DNA from 2 places in the Lactobacillus rizhaonensis genome. Region 1 is predicted to be linked to the other one. Evidence: predicted binding sites of a transcription regulator. Region 1 holds the regulator's gene; the other holds the start of a gene.
The links. The regulator NrdR, encoded in region 1, represses ribonucleotide reductase genes. The targets are predictions, from matches to a motif close to ACACNATATATNGTGT.
Positions count from the first base shown of each region.

Region 2: the regulator NrdR is predicted to act here: its motif matches at 1,455-1,470, upstream of nrdJ (ribonucleoside-triphosphate reductase, adenosylcobalamin-dependent).

Region 1 is NZ_BTTV01000005.1:58,763-62,198, reverse strand. Features, by position in the region: gene dnaI (primosomal protein DnaI) at 1-133, opposite strand, end outside; gene AAA915_RS07120 (DnaD domain protein) at 142-1,500, opposite strand; gene nrdR (transcriptional regulator NrdR) at 1,503-1,970, opposite strand; gene coaE (dephospho-CoA kinase) at 1,972-2,574, opposite strand; gene mutM (DNA-formamidopyrimidine glycosylase) at 2,571-3,401, opposite strand; gene polA (DNA polymerase I) at 3,414-3,436, opposite strand, start outside.
Region 2 is NZ_BTTV01000009.1:11,842-15,277, forward strand. Features, by position in the region: gene AAA915_RS08960 (aldo/keto reductase) at 1-119, opposite strand, end outside; gene AAA915_RS08965 (YjjG family noncanonical pyrimidine nucleotidase) at 194-904, opposite strand; gene nrdJ (ribonucleoside-triphosphate reductase, adenosylcobalamin-dependent) at 1,542-3,436, shown strand, end outside.

The DNA.
Region 1 (3,436 bases):
GCTGCTCTTGGTGCTGGCTGATAAATTGTTGCACTTTGGGTTCAGCCAATACTTTTTGCTTAATTTTAGCTGTACTTTCCTCATCTGCTTTAGCTGTTTGTCCCTTAACCATAATTTTTTTGATGGATTGCATTTTTTCACCTACTTCATGCCGTTTTTATCTTCAAAATTCTTGAAAAATTCTTTTAATTCTGCACTGGAAACATCCGATTTTACTTTTGGCTTTTGTTTGTTCCAATCCGTGCCCTTTTCAACCGTTTTTCTGGGAGCAAAAGAATGATAACGACCGCTTCTTTGTTCCTGTACCTTTTTTCTCTTTTCCATGTATTCCAAAGCTTGACTAGCAGTTTTAACCCCGTGCTGCAGCCAATCATGAAGTATTTTATTTGCTAGGCGAAAAGAGACATTGGGACCACTCTTTAAACAAGCATAAGTCAAAATATTAAGCAATTCTGCGGGTATTCCTTTATCGTTATATAAATTATCAAGCACTTGATATTCACTGGCATCAACAAAATCATTTCGCTCGGTTTTTAAATGATACAAAAACTGAGCTGGAGAATCAGATTGAGCTTTCTGTAATAACTGTTGTTGCTCTTCATTTAAGTGACTATTATTGACGACCTTGTCTGTTATTTCTTCCTTTTTTGGCAAATGCCGGCGCGTGTCACTGCCATGAATACTGTTAGCGATAGATTGCTTAATTTGACGCATATTCAAGCGATAATCACCATGTAAACAAGGTATTGCTTCGTCAACAAATTCTTGCTCAGAAAGTCCGTACATGCGCATAACAGCTCGAATAGCTTCTTCATTCTGATCAATTTCACTGCCCGCAATTTGATAAATTTCAAATTGTTGTTTCATAAAATCCCAGTCAATATGGTCTTGTTCATTGACGGTGGCAAAATCTTTAGAAGCATAACTGTTTTCTTTAGCAGCTTTTTTAACATCAATTGAAGGATCAATTGCTTCTTGGTCAGGTAAATGAAAAACTTCCATAAAGGATGCAGATACGTTAGGTGCTTCCTTAATACCACTTATGCTGCTTTGACTTTGCTTTGTTTCTCTGGCAAACTCATGGCTCAATTTATTAAAGGCTGTAATACCGACTTTTTCTTTTAATAAACTTGCTAAAAGTGCGGTTGTAAAAAATTCACTGCTGGAAGGAACATTCTTAAGTTCGAAGCACAAAACATGACCCATAATTTGATTAGCAAGCAAATGGCTTTCAATTAGACCAACTGCTTCAAGTTTATGCAAAGCAGGAAATAATTTTTTGATATCACAGTCCGCTTGTTCCAGCAAGAAATAGATACCTTTAGCATCAGAGAGCATCGCCTGCGGATTGTAGTCTTCATTTAAGCTTAAATAAACTGCCAGTGCCAAAGATCCTATGAGTGGCTGGTATAATTTGATTAAAACTCTTAAATCATTAGGAAAAATATCTACCCTGTTAGCAATGAAAAATGGTTGTTTGGGATCATTTGTCTCAAACATAATTAATTACCTTTCTCCCTTTTTGCAATCATGTCTTCCATGGTTTTCATGAAGCTGGACATATCTTTAAATTCACGATAAATAGAAGCAAAACGAATATAAGCGACATCATCAATTTTAGCCAATTCATCCATTACTAATTGACCAATCTTTTTGGAAGAAATTTCACTAACTCCTTGCTGACGCACTTTGTTTTCTACATGATCAACTAATTCTTCAAATTGAGAACTAGATATTGGACGCTTTTGTCCCGCAGCCATTACGCCGTGTAAAATTTTTTTACGGTTAAAAGGTTCACGAGTGCCATCATTTTTGATTACCAGTAGTGGTGTAGTCTCAACTCTTTCAAACGTAGTAAAACGAAAACCACAGTTTTCACATTCACGCCGCCGTCTGATTGCACGATTTTCATCACTGGGGCGAGAATCTATTACTTTTGATGCATTTTTGTGACAATTCGGACATTCCATATTAATACTCCTCTTTTATTTTAAGAAGCAACTGCTCAAGTTGATATTTCAGAGCTTGCTTTGTACCAACATTTTTAATGACAAAGTCAGCTAGTTTTTCTTTCTGAGACAAGGGCATCTGACTGCGGATGCGTTTCAAAGCAGCATCTTTACTTAAGTGATCCCTTAACATCAGCCGCTTTAACTGCAAAGATTCAGGTATTGCAATTAATAAAGTGCAATCACAATATTTTTGACCATTTGCTTCAAACAAAACTGGTGCATCTACAATAATTAAAGGTTTTTTAGCAATCTTGTTTAGCGCAATTTTATCTTGTATTTCTTTAAAAATCAACGGATGGGTAATTTTATTAAGAATGTCAAGTTGCTTTTCGTCATTGAAAACTATTTGTCCTAAAACTGCCCGGTTGATTAATTGATCTTCAGTGATTATTTGAGGGCCAAACTGTTTTCTAACTAATTCATAACCTTTATTGCCAATATTTAATATATCATGAGCTATTTGGTCACAGTCTATCACCGGTATGTGTTTTTCCCTAAAAAATATATCTGCTGTGCTTTTGCCACTGGCTATTCCACCAGTTAAGCCCAAAATAGTTGTCATTTATAGATCACCTGACATTTAGGACAAAAAGTAGTTCCTCGGCCGTTTACTTTAATTTTTTCAAGAGAAGTTCCACAACGCTCACAAGGTTCGCCCTTGTGACCATATACTTGCAACATTTTTTGAAAACCACCAGTCTTGCCGTTAGCATCAAGATAGGTATGAACAGTAGTACCCCTTTCTGCTATAGCTAATTCTATCAACGAATTAATATTATCATGCAATGCAGCAACTTTTGCTGCTGGGATACTATTAGCCATACTTAATGGGTGAATTTTTGTTTCCCACAAAACTTCATCCACGTAAATGTTACCAAGACCGGCCACTACTGATTGATCAAGCAATGTATTTTTGATATTTTTCTTTTTACGAGCTAAGCCATTTTGCAAGTATGAAACTGTAAACGCCTTTGAATTAGGTTCAGCACCCAATTTGCCAATACCAGTATTTTCTTTCTCTGTGCCGGTTTTAATCAACTGCATGCGTCCGAATTTACGCACATCATTGTAACGCAAAGCAGAATTATCGTTAAAAACAATTTGCACATGATCGTGTTTATCTTTTTTGGTATTTACTTTGACTAAACGATATTTACCTTCCATGCGTAAATGCGATACCACAGTTAAATGACCACTGAGACGAATAAGCAAATATTTAGCATAACGATCAATTGTTTCTATTCTTTTACCAGCTAATTGACTGGCAAATTCATGGGCATCGCCAGTTATTATTTTAGGATACCAAACAGTTACTTCTTTAATCGTTTTTCCCTTAATCAGGGGAAGTAGCGTCCGTCTGACAGTTTCAACTTCTGGCATTTCGGGCATTAAAATTACTCCTTACTTAGCATCAAACCAATTGT
Region 2 (3,436 bases), on a different contig from region 1:
ACGGTTTTTTGGGCAACTTCACCATCAGGAGTTTGCCAGGTTCCTAGTCCGATAACCGGTATTTTGACGCCATTATTTAGTTCATAAGTATCGTTTAAAGAATGAATTTCGCTAGTCATAATTTTTCACCTCTCCCATCATTATACCGGATTGAACTATACTTCTACAGCAAAAGTACAGCAAAAGATAGCAATTATTGCGGCTGCTTTTGGAAGTCGCTTTTAAGTAAGGCTACAAATTCAGGATAAGTAGTTACTTCATATAACGGATGCAAGTTCATCGTATTTTTCCGTTTTCTATGGTTATACCAAATACTATCAAAGCCATATTTTTCTGCACCCAATATGTCTGACTGCAAGCCGTCACCAAAGAAAACTGTTTGTTCCGGGCCGATTTTAGTATGAGCAAAAAAGTAATCAAAGATACGGGCATCAGGTTTAGAAAATCCTGCTTCTTCTGATGTCACAATCAATGAAAAATAGTTAGCAATTCCGGCTAATTGTAACCGATGTCTCTGCATATATGCTTCGCCATTACTCAAAATAGTCAATGCATAATTTTGCTTTTTGGCATAGCGTAAAGTATCAACTACACCCGGCAGCAGTTTATGTGCTTCGCCAAAATAAGAGCGATATTCGTTCATTACTGCTAAGCCGTCAATTTCAATCCCGAACTTAGCTTTAATAAAATTGGTAAAAGCCATTTTACTCAGCTGCTCATAATCGATCTTGCCTTGCTCAAGCTCACGCCACTGACCTTGATTATATGCATGATAGTCCCGCTGCAGCTCATCGGTTAACGGCCATTGATGCGCTTTAAAAAGACTCTGCAGAGCAAAACTTTCTGTAGCAGCAAAGTCAATTAAGGTATCATCAACATCAAAAATTATTTGTTTATAACGCAAGCATGTTCTTCCTCTCCAACTATTCCTCAGAATATAATGCGTATTCACTAAAAATTAGTGTGGAGATTTATTATAACAATATTTCACAGCTAAAGAACATAATTAACTATTTTTAAATTTTGTTTACATTGCTACTGCGATTTCACAAAATAAGCTATAATATCCTTTAATTTAAGTAAAAGGGGTGATTGAGCATGTTTACACTATTATTGGTTTTATTTCTCATTTGGCTTTTTGTCAAAATGGGTATTGGTGTTTTTAAAATTCTATTTTTCCTTCTGGTCTGTGCTCTGACTTTCTTTTTCTTTGTTCAATTACTGATTCCGGTAGCTATCTTTCTTGGCGTTATTTTTCTCATATTTACCCTAGTTAGACGCTAGTTTATCCCAAAAATTAAACATATATTCAAGCATAATAAGTATTATTTTTAACTTATTATGCTTTTTTTATATCTGCGAATGCTATATGATTTTTTATTAACCTCGATAACTTACTCGCACATCACTTTATGACTTTTTCTTGTGTCTCAAAGCAAATCTTTATCTCGCAAGCACAAGATATTGTGGTATAGTTCTACTTGTAGCCATAGATGATGTGTCTGTGGAACAATAATCAATTTTAAGGAGTGACTTTGAATATGAAAAATACGAGCATAACGTTGGATCAGGGTTACATTGATCAAGTGAAACAAAATGTCACCCCCCATTGGGGAGAACTTGGCTGGGTTACTTATAAACGAACCTATGCAAGATGGCTTCCTGAAAAAAATCGTTCCGAAAATTGGGACGAAACGGTTAAACGCGTAATTGAGGGCAACATTAACCTTGATCCTCGACTCAAAGGCACTCCTTCAAAAGAGGTAGTCGCTGAACTAACAAACGAAGCCAAGGATTTATTTAAATTAGTTTACGGTTTAGGAGCAACACCTTCTGGACGTAATTTGTGGGTTTCCGGCACTGACTACCAAAAGCGCAATGGTGACTCATTAAACAATTGCTGGTTTATTGCTATTCGGCCGCAAAAATACGGTGATAGCCATATAGTTCCCGACTATTTAGGCCAGACACAAGAAGCAGTTTCAATGCCATTTTCATTTCTTTTTGACGAATCAATGAAAGGTGGCGGTGTTGGCTTTTCTGTTGTGCAAGACAATATTAAAAAGATTCCTGCAGTTGATAATAAAGTTGATTTAACGGTTGTAATTGACAAACAGAGCGCTTCTTACGCCGATTCAATTAAACTTGGTGCAACGGATAAAGATGAGTGGGCCAAGCAGAGCAAGGACAAATCAGATTACGTTTATTACAACTTGCCTGATACCCGTGAAGGTTGGGTTTTAGCTAATGCTCGTTTAATTGATATGCACTTCAGTCAAACTAATCCCGAGAATAAGACCAAGCTTGTACTTGACATCAGTAGAATTCGTCCTTATGGAGCTAAAATTCACGGCTTTGGTGGTACAGCTTCTGGTCCTATGCCATTAGTGGAAATGTTTTTCGATATTAACAACATTATTAACAACCGGGCTGATAGCAACTTAACTTCTGTTGATTGTACAGATATCTGCAACCTGATTGGTAAAACAGTCGTTGCTGGTAACGTAAGAAGATCAGCGGAACTAGCTTTAGGTACAAGCACCGACCAAGACTTTATCACTATGAAACAAGATAAAGATAAACTTTACCACCACCGCTGGGCCTCAAACAACAGTGTGGCCATTGATTCTAACTTTGATGAATATGAGCCAATTGCTGACGGTATTAGAGAAAATGGTGAGCCGGGAATAGTTAACCTGGATTTATCTCGCAATTATGGCCGAATCATTGACGGCTATCAAAAAGATATTGATGGTGATGTTGAAGGTACCAACCCTTGTGGAGAGATTTCCTTAGGTAATGGTGAACCATGCAACCTATTTGAAGTATTCCCGTATATTGCCGAGCAAGAAAACTGGGATTTAAAAGATGTTTTCAGATTGGCAACTCGCTTTGCTAAACGAGTAACCTTTAGTGACTATGACTGGGAAATATCCCGCAACATCATTTCCAAGAACAGGAGAATTGGTGTTTCAATGTCAGGTATTCAAGACTGGCTCTTAAATGATTTAGGTCACCGCGTTGTTACCGGCTTTGAAGACAGCGTTGATGAAGAAACCGGAGAAAAAATCAAGAAGCCAATTTACGATCCTCAAGGAATTAAAATGGTCACTTCCGCTTACCAAGCCGTCGTTGATGCTGATAAAGAATACAGCAAGACCTTAAGCTGCAACGAGTCGATTAAACACACTACTGTTAAACCTTCAGGTACTGTGGCCAAATTAGCGGGAGCTTCTGAAGGGATGCATTTCCACTACGCCGGCTACCTCATTCAACGGATTCGGTTCCAAGCTTCTGACCCACTGCTTAAAGCGCTCGATGCCTGTGGTTACTACTCAGAACCAGATATTTACTCACCAAACACAACTTGTGTCGAATTCCCATTGCGTGCTGCTCACGCTGACAGCAAGAACTTTGCATCGGCTGGCACGGTTTC